One region of the Allocoprococcus similis genome, then DNA from elsewhere that is predicted to be linked to it. Evidence: riboswitches for the same ligand, from Rfam matches in the RefSeq annotation. Region 1 holds a riboswitch; the other holds the start of a gene.
The links. Region 1 has a riboswitch for cobalamin ahead of ACYQ5K_RS02985 (hypothetical protein). Riboswitches for the same ligand answer to the same signal wherever they lie in the genome.

Region 2: linked by a shared signal. The riboswitch ahead of ACYQ5K_RS01530 (sirohydrochlorin cobaltochelatase) and the one ahead of ACYQ5K_RS02985 (hypothetical protein) in region 1 are both predicted to bind cobalamin.

The regions. Positions count from the first base shown of each region.
Region 1 is NZ_BAAHSG010000006.1:105,316-112,924, reverse strand. It holds gene ACYQ5K_RS02990 (ABC transporter substrate-binding protein) at 1-1,075, opposite strand, end outside; gene ACYQ5K_RS02985 (hypothetical protein) at 1,161-4,028, opposite strand; cobalamin riboswitch at 4,306-4,500, opposite strand; gene ACYQ5K_RS02980 ([FeFe] hydrogenase, group A) at 4,800-6,500, opposite strand; gene ACYQ5K_RS02975 (NADH-quinone oxidoreductase subunit NuoF) at 6,513-7,609, opposite strand, start outside.
Region 2 is NZ_BAAHSG010000003.1:69,089-76,697, reverse strand. It holds gene ACYQ5K_RS01545 (MalY/PatB family protein) at 1-449, shown strand, start outside; gene ACYQ5K_RS01540 (Na+/H+ antiporter NhaC family protein) at 479-1,786, shown strand; gene ACYQ5K_RS01535 (MATE family efflux transporter) at 1,806-3,140, shown strand; cobalamin riboswitch at 3,265-3,457, shown strand; gene ACYQ5K_RS01530 (sirohydrochlorin cobaltochelatase) at 3,661-4,860, shown strand; gene ACYQ5K_RS01525 (hypothetical protein) at 4,882-5,412, shown strand; gene ACYQ5K_RS01520 (FmdB family zinc ribbon protein) at 5,658-5,927, shown strand; gene ACYQ5K_RS01515 (LysR family transcriptional regulator) at 5,988-6,896, shown strand; gene ACYQ5K_RS01510 (C-GCAxxG-C-C family protein) at 7,156-7,609, shown strand, end outside.

The DNA of each region.
Region 1 (7,609 bases):
CTTCTTTGACTGCTTTGAAATCAGAAAAAAGTGCATCTTTTTCTTCCAGATCCTTTACACTGTTGATTGGATTATCAATACTTGAATTATAAATCAGATAATCTGCATCCGCCGCCTGTGCGTAAAACTCTTCCATTGTAAGTTTTACTGCTGAAGTATTACTGTCATCGCCGGTCAGATCATCGAATACATATCTTCCACCGGCAAGTTCGATCATTTTCGGAATATAATCATCACTTCTTCTTACTACCACCGTTCCGTCACTGCTTACATAGAAAAATGCAACCGTCTTCTCGGTATTCTTAAAATCTTTGAGCGCATCGACATTTTCCACCTGCTTTTCAAAAAATGCATCCGCTGCATCTTCTTTATTCAGCATTGCTGCATAAAGTTTGATCCATTCCGTTCTTCCAAGAGGATGCGATTCATAGCTGGACCGGTCGATCATCACCGGGATATCCAGAGATTCGATCATCTCCTGTACCTTCGGTGTGTGAAGGATCATGGTCGATTCGATGGCAAGATCACAGTCCTCATCTACCAGCATCTCATAATCCGGTTCACTGTATTTCCCGGCAAATTTCATTTTCCCGTCTTCCATCGCTTTGACCGCATTCTCAATGTACCATCCGGAAGCCTGGGTACCTGTCATTGTGATATTATCCAGAGAATCTATCGCATTAAAAAGTGCCATCGCAGATGTCGCCGCAAGATAAATATGATCCAGCGGCTGCTGAAGGATCACGTAATCCTCATCAGCTCCATCCGGCACATCCTGGTCCTCCGGGACGACCAGAAATTTTGCATCGTCTTTGATATCGATCATCTTATAGCCGTCTTTGTAGTAATATACCTGAAAACCTTCGGCGTATTCCAGATCCATCGTGGATTCATAGGTGAGTCCGTCAATCTCCGGACCTTTTTTTTCTTTGGCACTTTCTTTCGTACTGCTGCTTTCTGTTTTTTTTGTATCTGTTGTATTCTTTTTCGTCTGCCCGCATCCGGTCAGTGCTGCCGTCCCAAGCAGCACTGTACTTAAAAGAATACACCCCAGACGCATCGTTCTCTTTTTCATTTTCTACCTCTGTATGTAACAAATATGGTACATGATCTCTTTATCTGCCGGAAATTCCGTCTGATTTTCCTTTAAAATCATGTATCTAGTTCTCTGTAGCAGAATCCGCACTGTCTGTCAGGCCAAACACTGCCTCGTAAACCTTGCTCCACTCTGCTTTTGCATCATCCTTTTCCTCATCTGCTGACCGGTCAACGATCATCGGAACATCCAGAAGAACAAATTTTTCTGCCAGCTCTTCGTATCTCTTCTGCTGATCCTCTACAGACATTTTCTTCTCGTTCTTTTCGTCCGGAAGAATTTTATTTGAAAGAATCGCAAGATCACATTTGCTCTTCATCAGCTTTTTGTTTTCCGGTTTCTTATAGGTTCCTGCATAGATGATCTTCTTGGCTTTCATTGCTTTTGCAATGCCTTCTACCTTACAGTTCTTCTGTTTTACACCTACTGATGTAATCTGGTCTGTTGCATTCAGCTTATCCAGGATTTCCAGTACTTCCTCAGAACCTACATATGCAGACTTCTTTGGCTTCTGGATCACGATCATTTCTTTGTCCAGACCTGCCGGAATCTCTGCATCTTCCGGGACGATCAGATAACGGACGATCTTTGCTTTGTAAAGCGCAAGCTGTTCTTCCTGTGCCGGTGTCAGTCCGGAATCTGCAGTGTCTTCTTTATCCGTACTTTCCTTGCTCTTGCTGTCTTCTTTTGCATCCTTCTGTTTCTGGTCGATTTCAAGAAGGGTAATGCCCTGATCATAATGATAGATCTTGAAGTACTCTGCATGCTCTACCTTTGTCTCAGACTGATAAGAAAGTCCCATGATCTCCGGCGCTTTCTCATCCAGTGTATCTGCACTTAAATTGGTCTCTCCACTTACTGTAGTTCCGTCTGCTTTTGCTGCAGCACTTAAGTAAATGAAAATCGAATAGCTGATTTCATGCGCTGTTGACATCTTGGTTGTCATACCGATGATCGTATTATTTTTATTTAATTCTACCGGAATAACAAATGTAGACGTACTGCCGGTTGCTGTCGGATAATAGGTATTTCCATTCGCCTTTACATAGCCATAAGAACCACTGCTAAATACAATGGTAGCATATGCCTGACCGCCTGTCACGGTAATCTTGGTACAACTGATGCTGACCTTTCCGGTTCCGCCTGACCAGGAGAATTTATCCGGTGTATAGACACCGTCTGCAAGTGTTGTTGCACTGTTTACACGGGCAGTTCCACCATTTAAATCTGCCTCGTATTTGGATTCTTTGTCCGGGATCTGGTTTGTTCCTGTATTGCCGGAAATGGTGCCGGTTCCGGAGTTGGTGTTCTGGCTGGTGTTATTTCCCTGGTTAGTGTTGCCATTATTATTGGTATTTCCATTTGCTGAGCCATTGCTGTCCAGATTTTTCATGCCTGCTGAGGCGAATGTAATAACATAATCATACCATTTCTTTCCTTTTTTGCCATATGCCGCGATCTGAATTCCTGTATCTAATAAAGAAACTGGAACTGTAAAAGTATGAACCCCATTCTTTTCTCCACAAGATATCCTCTTTGACGGATCAGCAAGCATTGCTTCTGCAGAGTTTCCCATATATACTTGCGTATATCCTGTTCCACTTAAAGTAAGTTCTGCAACCATCTCTCCGTTTTTGGATGTAAGAGTACAGTCTGTTACTTTGAACATAACCTGTTCTCCCTTAAGTGTTTTCGTGTCTACATTTACTTTATAAGTTCCATCACTTACCTGAACATATTTACTCATTCCTTCTGTCTTGAATGTTAATGTACGATCATACCAGTTACCACTTTTTTCCCCATGCGCTGCAATCTGAATCCCAGTATTCATGCTCTCCACTGGCACTGTAAATACATATTTTCCTTCTGCGTTTACAGAATACCCAATCAGTTGATCTTCCGAAGCACTTGCCGCAGCTTCCTTACTTCCCATATATAACTTATCGTATCCGGTTCCACTAAGTGTAATATCTGCCTGCATTTTACCACCAACAGAAGTCAGTACGCAGTTCACTACACGAAACATTCCACTATCTGAAACTGCATCAACATCCACCACATATTTTCCAGTATCCAGTACATTCTTGTCCTCATTTCCCGGTTTCTGGTTTTCGCCGCTTCCGGTTCCCGGTTTGCTCTCTCCTGAATTGCCTCCCTGTTCAGGATTTTCTGTGTCGTCTTTTTTATTTTCTGCTGACGATGAGATATGAAGCGTGTAATCTCCGTCTGCTTTCCTACTCACCCAACCTCTCTCTTGGCTATGTGGTACAAAGGCAACATCCGTTCCATCTGCTGACAATGGAAGTTCAAACGTAAATAAATACCCTTTGCTTGTTCCCGTTCCAACTATCGCCTTTTCGTCTTTCCGTTCAACTGTATCAGCTTTACTTCCAATATAAATTTTATTGTAAGTTGTATTCTCTGTTTTTATCGAAACTTTCAGGTGATCATTTTCTTTTACAACAGAAGACAGTCCAACCTTAAACATTGCAAAATCACTGGTAACATTTTTCGCTTCCTGCGCCTTCACTTCCCCGGCATTTCCCGCTGTTTCTTTCGACTTAACCTTCTGCTCCTCTGCAGCCTTCTCTTCGCTTTTTCCGTCTTCGCCCGCTTCTTTCTTCTCTGCCTCGGTTACATTCCCTGTTGTCGCATTTTCTCCTGCTTTCGGCTCTTCCTGACTCTTCTGATTCTCGTCCGTTCCCTGCCCGGCAGTCGTTTCTTCTTCCTGTCCAGTCACTTCTTCAGCCGGCTGCCCTGTAGCATCTGCCGCACCAATTTCCCCGTCCGTTACTTCTACGGTCTGCTGACCTGATTCTGTATTTTCTACTCCTGCTACTGCACTGTCCTCAGCGTAAGCATAAGAAACCGGTGTAACCGACATTGCAACTGCCATGAAAAGTGCAAGAAACTGTTTTGAATCTCTCTTCATAATCTAACTCTTCCTCCTGATGTCCTGATCTTCTGTCGCTTGACGGCTCGATGATGTACATTCGCCAAATTCAGCTCCTTGTGCAAGCACAAATATGCACTTGACTCATCGTATGCACAAAAAAATCTGCTTCCTTTTTCCTGAAAGCAGACTTCACCTACACCCTCTGCCACCGGAACTATTCTCCGTATATATGGCAGCACAAAAATCCTGCTTTCATACTCTGTATGAAGCAAGATATCATTTCTTTGTGTATGTAAACGCGCTTTCATCGGAAGCAATTTACTCTCTTTCAGCAGGTCTCCTGGCTTATGGATCTTAACAAAGCTGCACCTTCTCACATTTTTATGCAATGGCATGCCGCCGCTTTGCTCCTCATTTACAGTGACCGGATCGCTCAGGACTTTCACCTGATTCCCTTTTAAGCCGACCAGAAATTTTTCTGTCGGGCACTGAAAAAGTACCTTTATTTTTTCTTACTCACTATAACAGATATGTTTCTTCTTGACAAGAGTCATCTTTCCTGGTTTTTTCCCCTGTTTTTTCCGAACCCCATTAAAAATCCCGGAAGTTTTTGTTTCAAAATCGGCACCTTAATGACTATATGTTTATAATAATTTCATACCGCTCTTTTACATATTTATATATAGAAAGCGAAGGGTATCGAAATAAGCAAAAAAGTACCAGTGAATGTATGGAAATTCTCTAAAATGAAACAATGCAGCCGCCAGATCGACGACTGCATTGTCTTATGCTCTTTTTCATACAATTTTATTTTTTCGCTGCCTCAAAATTACGATGAAGTAATTCGTGGGTTTTACCTTTCAAAAGTCCATCATATAATGACAGAATCAGCGGATTCTCGTTCGACTTCTTGATCTGCGTATTGATATCGGTATCATACAGACCTTTGCTTCTGGCTACCCTGCTTCTCGGACCTGCCGGGACTGGCTGTCCGCCGCCCATGATACATCCGCGCCTGCATGCCATAACCTCAACAAAATCATAATGTACTTCGCCCTTCTGGATCTTCTTCATCAGCGCATCTGCATTTCCAAGTCCACTGACAACAGCTGCATGGATAGTACGTCCGTTGTAATCAAACTCTACTTCTTTCAGCCCTTCTTCTCCACGAACTCCACTGAATTTGATCTTATCCATTTCCACACGGTTATGTCCTTCACGAAGGCGCCTCAATACGGCTTCTGTCACACCACCGGTTACTCCGAAGATCACACCTGCACCAGATCCGATACCAAACGGCATATCGGATGCTTCGATCTCCAGATTTTCAAAGCGGATACCGGATTTCCGGATCATTGTGATCAGTTCTGTTGTAGTCAGTACATAATCAATATCCTGTTTTCCATTCGTAGAAGATTCCGGTCTTAAAATCTCTTCTTTTTTTGCAGTACACGGCATGATCGATACAGAGACAATTCTCTTTCCACCATTCTTTTCCGGATCCTTATAGTATTCACGTATCACAGAACCAAACATCTGCTGCGGTGAACGACAGGTTGACAGATTTTTTGCCAGATCCGGATAACGGTTCTCACAGAATTTTACCCATGCCGGACAGCAGGATGTAAATAATGGAAGGTTTTCTCCGGATGCAAGTCGTTCAAGAAGCTCTTCAGATTCCTCGATCACCGTAAGGTCTGCACCATAAGAAGTATCATAAACTTCATCAAATCCTAGGCGGTGCAACACATTGACGAGTTTTCCCATCACATTTTCCCCTCTCGGAAGACCGAACTGATCGCCGACTGCAACCCGGACTGCCGGTGCGATCTGTGCGATCACCTTTGTATTCTTATCTGCAAGAAGATCCCAGATCACTTCGATATTGGTATTGATACTGATCGCACCCGTCGGACAGACAACCCTGCACTGTCCACAGTTTACGCAGTCTGTCTCTGCAATCTTTTTGTTAAATGCCGGCGTTACCAGAGCCTTCGTTCCCCGGTATGCAAAATCAATCGCATTAACAGATTGTACGTTGTCGCACATACGGACACAGTCACCACAGAGAATACATTTATTCGGGTCACGCACAATTGACGGTGAACTGAAATCCAGTGGATACTGTTCTTTTGTATTTTCAAATCGGACGGTTGTAACACCCATACGGTGTGCCAGCGACTGAAGCTGACATTCTCCACTCTTGATACAGGTTGTACAGTCTCTGCAATGTGCAGCAAGTAAAAGCTCCAGGATCATCTTACGATATTTCATAAGACGCGGAGTATTTGTGTAAATGACCATCCCATCTCTTGGCGGTTCTGAACAGGATGCAAACGTCTTTCCTCTCTCATCTTCTACGGTACACAAACGACAGGCTCCATACACAGACAGTTCTGAATGGTAGCAGAGCGTCGGTATATCTATATCTGCATTACGGATGACAGAAAGTACATTCGGCTCATCTGTAAATTCTACCTTCCTTCCATCTATTGTCATATATCCCATGACTCATTCCTCCTATTTCTCGATATGAATTGCTTTAAACGGACACTGTTCCATGCAGGCTCCGCACTTGATACATTTCTCCTGATTGATATGATAAGGAGATTTCAGCACGCCTTCAATTGCGCCTGCCGGACAGTTTCTTGCACACTTTGAGCAGCCCTTACATATCTCCGGATCGATCTGGAATTTACGCAGATTTGAACAGACTCCTGTCCGGCAGCGTTTCTCGTTGATATGTTCCAGATATTCCTCTTCAAATGCATTCATGGTACTGATAACCGGCTTCGGTGCGCTCTTTCCAAGTCCGCAAAGTGCCGTACTTTCAATCATATCTGCCAGTTCACGAAGCTCGTCCATATCGGATGGTTTTCCATTTCCTGCCACAATACGCTCCAGGATTTCAAGCATTCTCTTTGTACCTTCACGGCAAGGAACACATTTTCCACAGCTTTCTCTCTGTGTAAAACTCATGAAGAACCTGGCAACCTCTACCATACAGGTATCCTCGTCCATGATAACCAGACCGCCCGAACCGATCATTGCCCCGATCTTCGCCAGTGAATCAAAGTCCATCTTACTGTCCAGCTGATCTTCGGTCAGACATCCACCGGACGGACCTCCGATCTGTACTGCTTTGAATTTCTTGTCATTCTGGATTCCACCGCCGATGTCATAAATAACTTCGCGCAATGTAATTCCCATTGGTACTTCGATCAGTCCCGTATTTCTTACATTACCGGTCAGTGCAAATGCTTTCGTTCCGGGACTCTCCGGTGTACCGATTCCTTTGAACCAGTCTGCACCATTTATAACGATCATCGGAACATTGGCATAAGTTTCTACGTTATTAAGAACAGTTGGTTTTGCCCAGAGTCCCTGCTCTACTGTACGTGGCGGTTTTACTCTCGGCATTCCACGTTTTCCTTCAATAGACGCAGTCAGTGCACTGCCTTCTCCACAGACAAATGCACCTGCACCACGGTTGATATGTAAATGAAAACTGAAATTGGTTCCTAGAATGTTGTCTCCTAAAAGTCCGATTGCCTCTGCCTGGCTGATCGCTGTCTTCAGTCTTTCAATCGCAAGCGGGTATTCTGCACGTACATAGA
Region 2 (7,609 bases), on a different contig from region 1:
ATATCATCATTCCAAACGAAGAGCTGCGAAAAAAATACCAGTGGGCGAATACCCAGGCAGCTTACAGTCAGGGAAGCCTGATGGGACAGCTTGCTGTCAAGGTATGTTATACAAAAGGTGCCGAATGGGTAGATGAACTGGTACAGTATATTTACGAAAATGTACAGTATATGAGCAAGTTCGTGAAAGAGAATTTCCCGAAGGCGAAGATGGTAGAGCCGGAAGGAACCTATCTGGTATGGGTTGATTTCTCCGGGTACGGATTCAGCAATGAAGAGCTGGAACATCTGATGCTGGAGGAAGCGAAATTGTGGCTGGATTCCGGAATTATCTTCGGACCGGAGACTGCACAGTTTGAAAGATTTAATGTAGCGTGTCCGCGTGCAACGGTAGAGCAGGCACTGACACAGCTGAAAGACGCACTGGATAAGCATCTGGCAGCAAAATAATATAAAAAAAGGATTGAGAGGAAAAAAAGATGGACAGACAAAAGAAAAATATGGGGGCAGTGGCATTTCTCCCATTGATCGTATTTCTGGTATGTTATGTAGGGTGTGGGATTACATTTACACTGCTTGGAGCAGACGAACCGTTCGGAAAGTTTCCGCGTCACGTCGCACTTCTTGCAGGTTGTGCGGTAGCACTTCTCCTTAACCGTGGCATGGGTGTACAGGATAAGCTGAATATTATGACAACGAACATGGGAAATTCAGGAGTTATGATGATCGTTCTGATCTACCTGATGGCTGGTGGATTCCAGGGAGCAGCAGCGGCAATGGGCGGAAAAGATTCGGTTGTGAATCTCTGTCTGCATTTTATTCCGGTGAAGCTTTTAGTTCCGGGTGTATTTTTGATGTGCTGTTTTATTTCTACATCGATCGGAACATCCATGGGAACGATTGCAGCGATGGCTCCGATTGCGATCAATGTGGCACAGGGAGCGCATTTAAATGTTGCGGTAGTCGGTGCGGCAGTGATCGGAGGATCTTATTTTGGAGATAACCTTTCCATGATTTCAGATACAACCATTTCGGCAGCAGAAGGATGTGGTTCTGAGATGAAAGACAAATTTAAAATGAACTTTTTCATTGCTCTTCCGGCGGCAATTGTGGCAATAATCCTGTACTCGATTTTTGGCGGAGTCGGAAGCGGAGCAATCGAAGCAGGAAGCTATAGTATCATCGAAGTCCTTCCTTATTTCATTGTTCTGATTGCGGCACTTATGGGAGTTAATGTTGCGGTAGTCCTTTTTGTAGGAATACTTGCATCCGGTATCATTGGACTTTGTGTTGGAAGCTGTGGACTTTTTGAATGGATCCAGGCAATTGGAAGTGGTATGAGCGATATGTTCAGCATCAGTATCGTTGCGATTTTAGTATCTGGTATTATCGGTCTTGTACGTGAATATGGCGGTGTTGAATGGCTGGTGGGCGCGATTAGCGGCAAGATCAAGAGCAGACGTGGTGCGGAATATGGAATCGGACTGATGTCAGGTATCCTTTCCGCAGCTATGGTAAATAATACGATCGCGATCATTGTTACCTGTCCGATCGCAAAAGAAATCGGGGAAAAATATAAGATCGCACCGAAGAGACTTGCCAGTCTGGTGGATATCTTTGCCTGCGCATTTATTGCACTGATGCCACATGATGGTGGTATGCTGATGATTACGGCACTTGCTGATGTATCACCACTTAATGTACTGAAATATTCGTTCTATATGTTTGGACTGATCATTGCGACCTGCGTTACGATACAGTTCGGATTGATGGACAAGAAGAATTAGACAGGATGAAATTTAGAATATGAAAGATCTTACAAAGGGAAAACCGTCCACACTGATACTGGCTTTTGCGCTGCCGATCTTTTTCGCAAATCTTCTGCAGCTTACATACAGTCTTGTGGATACCAGAATTGTCGGAACTTTCCTGGGAGAGGACGCGCTGGCAGCTGTCGGCGCGACCACAACCCTGAGCAATCTGATCATAGGATTTCTGCAGGGACTTTCTGGTGGGTTCGCCATTATTATCGCACAGAAATTCGGTGCAAAGGATTATAAAAGTGTTAAGAAATCATTCGCAATGTCGCTGACCATGGGTACAGGAATTGCGTTATTTTTTACAGTATTCGGGCTGATTTTTCTACAGCCGATTTTGAACATACTGAATGTTCCGGCAAATCTGATGGGAACAGCAAAAAGCTATATTTTCGTAATCATCGCAGGACTTGTGGCGACCTTTCTCTATGATGCCTGTGCAGCTGCGCTCCGCTCACTGGGTGACACGGTAACACCGCTGGTGATCCTGGCAATTTCAGTTGCACTGAATATTATCGGAGATTTGTTTTTTGTTGTAGTACTGAAAAGCGGCGTACAGGGAGCTGCAATCGCAACGGTACTTGCACAGGCGATTGCATTTGTTGTCTGCTGGATCTACATGGTAAAGAGATATGAATTATTAAGACTTGGCCGGGAGGATTTTAGAGATCCAAATCCAACAATGGTGAAAAATATGCTTGGTGCGGGAATGTCTATGGGATTTATGAGTTCTCTGATCAATATTGGATCTCTGACACTTCAGACTGCGATCAATAAGCTGGGAACCGATTATATTGTGGCACAGACAGCAGCAAGAAAACTGACCGAAATGTTCATGATCATGTTTACCGTATTTGGAAATACCATGGCGACCTACTGTGGACAGAATCTGGGTGCCGGAAAGATTGACCGGATCAAAAAAGGGATCTGGCTTGCGATTTTTTATACCTGTATCTGGTGTACCCTTGTGATCGTGGCAAGTTACACGATCGGAGACAAGCTGGTCTATCTGGTAACAGGGACACATAATGAGAATGTGATCTTAAATGCGACCAGATATCTGAAATTTGATACGTTATTTTATTATGTAACAGCCGTGATCTGTGTGGTGAGAAATGCCATGCAGGGATTGGATGGCCATATTACACCGATCGTATCCAGTACACTGGAGATGCTTGGGAAAATTGTGATCGCATTTACACTGGTCCCGCATCTTGGATATACGGGTGTTATCATTGCAGAGCCGATCGTGTGGTTTATTATGGTAATCCCGTTGATCGTGCAGATTTTCCGGATGCCGGTGCTGAAGAAGGCAAACGGATAGATTTGTTTTATGATAATGAAGAAGAGGAGTTTTGTGTAATGCAAAACTCCTCTTGACATTTCGGGAGAGTAAGTTTCTTGACACTGCTCATAAGCCTGTGCTAGAATAGGCTTGTTTCAAAAAAATACATACAGATGCGTAAGGTGTCAATCAGGCAGAATGTCTGGATTGGTGAAAAGGGAAACAGGTGCAAGTCCTGTGCGAACTCGTCACCGTAATTTGCAAGCTTTGGCTGTTGTACCACTGGGAAACCGGGAAGGAAAGCCACAAGCGTCTGAGCAATCAGTCGGGAGACCTGCCTTTCGCAGTACGGGAACGGAAAGTTCATGCCACGAGTAACTGGCAGTACGAAAGACAGAGACTTTGGACTGATTCTGCACAGAGCAGAAGGTCAGTTTCTTTTTTGTACGCCCTCGTTATAGAATACGGGGGATTTTTTGTGTTTGCGAAAAATATGCTGTAAAGTGTGCGTGGAAATTTTTGATTCCTGAATGTATGACAAAAGTCAGGGAGGATCAAGATGAAAAAACGAGTATTAGTTGCATTACTTGCAACAGCACTTACTGTATCCATGATGGCTGGATGCGGAAACAAAAAGACCGAAGATACTTCTTCTGCAAAAACAGAGGAAACTTCAAAGGACAGCGATCAGGAGGCGGCAGACAAAGTGGCAAAGCTGATCGATGACATTTATGTACAGGAAAGAACAGATAAGACAGATGAACAGTGCAAAGCTGCAAAAGAAGCATGGGATAAGCTTACCGATGCACAGAAAGAGCTGGTAGAAGGCGAGAACGCTGACCCGGATTATTTCGGAAGAGATACAGGTGATGCATCGAAAGATGATCCGCTGAACGAAGATAATATTGGAGAAAATGAAATTCTGGTTGTAAGCTTTGGTACATCCTTCAATGACAGCCGTGCAAAGGATATCGGCGGTATCGAAAAAGCACTTCAGGCAGCATATCCGGACTGGTCTGTAAGAAGAGCATTTACAGCACAGATCATCATCAATCATGTACAGGCCCGTGATGATGAAAAGATCGATAACATGGATCAGGCACTGGAAAGAGCAATCGACAACGGGGTTAAGAACCTGGTCGTACAGCCGACACATCTGATGCATGGCGCAGAGTATGATGAGCTGACAGAAGCAGTTGAGAGTTACAAAGATAAATTTGAATCTGTAAAAATTGCAGAACCGCTTCTTGGTGAAGTAGGAACAGATGAGACAGCAGTTAATGAAGATAAAGCAGAAGTTGCAGAAGCAATCACTTCAGAAGCTGTTAAGACAGCTGGATTTGACAGCCTCGATGCAGCTAAGGAAGATGGAACAGCTTTTGTATTCATGGGACATGGAACTTCTCATACAGCAAAGATCAGTTACTCTCAGATGCAGACCCAGATGAATGATCTTGGTTATGACAATGTATTTATCGGAACTGTAGAAGGTGAACCGGAAGATACATCTTGTGAAGCAGTCATCGGAAAGCTTAAAGCTGCAGGATACAAGAAAGTAATCCTTCGTCCTCTGATGGTTGTAGCAGGAGACCATGCAAACAACGATATGGCAGGCGATGATGACGATTCCTGGAAGAGCCAGTTTGAAGCATCGGGAGCATTTAACAGCATTGATACACAGATCGCAGGTCTTGGTGGAATCGATGCAATCCAGCAGATCTATGTAGCACATACACAGGCTGCAATTGATGCAGAATAATATAAAAGAGGGAATTAGAATATGAAGAAAAAACTGTTAGTATTGGTACTTTCTGCTGTAATGGCAGTGGGAATGATGAGTGGATGCGGTGCGAAGTCAGACACATCGGATGGGGAAGCAAAGGTGGAACAGGAAGCTTCTTCAAAGGAAGACAAAAAGGAAGAGACACCAAAGTGTGAACTGGAAGATGGAACTTACACAGCAGAGTTCAAGACTGACAGTGGAATGTTTCATGTAAATGAAGCGAATGACGGAAAAGGAACACTTACGGTAAAAGACGGTAAAATGACGATTCATGTCAGTCTTCATTCCAAACATATCGTAAATCTGTTTGTTGGAAAAGCAAAGGATGCGAAAAAAGACGGAGCAGAGCTGCTGGAACCTACCACAGATACGGTGACATACAGTAATGGTGATACCGAAGAGGTCTATGGATTTGATATTCCGGTTCCGGAGTTGGACAAAGAGTTTGATGTTGCTCTTATCGGAACCAAAGGTGTCTGGTATGATCACAAAGTAAGTGTGACAGATCCGGTGAAAGTTGAAGAATAAATGGATGAGTGAAAGGACTGTTTTCCTGAAATGGAAAATAGTTCTTTCTTTTTATTTTTATAAGGTATTTTTCACGGAAATCAGGAATGTGCCAGAGAACATTATGAGTTTGTATATGAATCAGGACAAATCTATACTTTTATATGTCAAATAGTGTATACTAAGCGGTGAAGGGGAATGCGAAAGAGGCAAAACATTTTGTATATCGTAAAGGAAATAAGACACAGAAAGGAAGTTAAAATACAATGTACTATGTACCAGACGGCACGAAAGAGTGCGGATTTTATGAATGTAAGAAATGTGGCAATCGTTTTTTGTCTTTACAGACAATGAAAAGAATCCCTTGTCCGGAATGTGAGGCAGAGATCGACTATGAAATCGGACCGGACGAATCCATGGAAGATGTTTTTGATACGGCAGAATTACTGGAAAAGATCGTTGGTGAAGAAGAGGTTGAGAAGATGGACGGACTTCTCAGTCTTGCGATTACCGATGGAGATTGCAACTGGATTTAATTTTTTAGGTAAAATTGTTGAATGGTGGTCAGGATGAATAGTAAAAGAGGAAGAAAATAGATGGATATTCATGATTTGAAAATATTTCTGACGATCGCGCAGGAAGGCAGTGTTTCCAAAGCATCCAAACTTCTTTATATGACACCGCAGGGAACAAGTAAGGTACTGAAAAACCTTGAAACAGAAATGGGATGCCAGCTGTTTATCCGGGATAAGTCAGGGATGAAGCTTACAGAGAGCGGAGAAAGATTTCGCGAGTATGCGCTGAAGGATGTAGACGATTACTATCAGGTAAAGAAAGATATCCTGCATATCGAGCAGAGGCAGAAGAAGGTTGTTGATCTTCTGTCAGCATATGGAATCTTGCGTCTGCTTACGCCGGACTGTCTTGTGGCATTTAGGGAAAAGTATTCGGATATCGAATTCCATTACCGGGAATATCCGGATCTTCCAGTCGAACAGCTTTTTGCCGGTAATGAAGGAAATGTGGCATTTTCCATCGGAGATTTTGATGAGCATTTATATCAGGTTGTGCCGCTGGAAACATTTCCAATCAAGCTTCTGGTTAATGAAAAGCATCCTCTTGCACAGCGAGAAAGTGTCACAATTGAAGATCTGCAGGGAGAGCCGATGTTTATTGAGAGCAGTCAGTTCCATATCTATCACTTGATCACGGAAAGATGTGAGGAGGCAGGATTTGAACCGGATATTATTTTCCAGACCAGCGGTTTCAGTTTGTGCCATAAGATGGTGAAAGCAAACAAAGGAATCTCGGTTGCGGTAGATTTTGTCTTTGATGATATGCGGGAAGATGGTTTGAAACTGATTCCGTTTTCGGATGGAAATTATGAGTGGAAGGCCTGCATGCTTACCAGACGGGATGAAGAAGAGAACGAAGGCGTACAGTGTTTTCGGAAGCATGTGCAGGAATGGCTGCAGAAGATCCGCTCCGGAGAGATTATACGATAAGAAAAAAGTTGCTAAGAAGTAACGAAAAGTTGCAGGCGAGTCACAAACTATACAGAATGCATGAAAAAGCAGAGTATAGTTTGTGATTTTTTTGTCGACATTTTCGCTTAAATAGAAAGTAACTATAATAATGGAATATTTATAGAAAAAATGAATTTGAATAAAATGCACAAAAGAATATAATAATAATACATGGATGCTGGCAGAATATACAAATAATCGCGCCGGCACAAATATAATTTTACAGGAGGTTTTGAAAATGAATATTGGGGTAACAGAAATCAGTCCAAGAGAGGTACAGAGAAAGGCAGAAAAATGTTTTAAAGATGGATATTACTGCTGTGAAGCTCTGGTCAGCACAATCCGTGATGAATTCAAACTGGATGTGCCGAAAGAAGTTGTAGCTATGGCATCCGGAATGGCAGTAGGAGCAGGAAAATCCGGATGTGTCTGTGGTGCATTTAATGGAGGAATTCTTGCACTTGGAATGTTCTTTGGACGTACCGAGCAGGATGGACCGACTAACCCGAAGAGTATCAAATGTATGGAGCTTACACACGAACTTCATGACTGGTTCAAGAAGGCAAATGGTAAAAATGCGATCTGCTGCAGAGTTCTGACAAAGGAATTCAATATGGGACAGGGCGAACACAAAGAACAGTGCATTTATTTCACAGGACTTTGTGCTTGGAAGGTAGCACAGATCGTCTGTC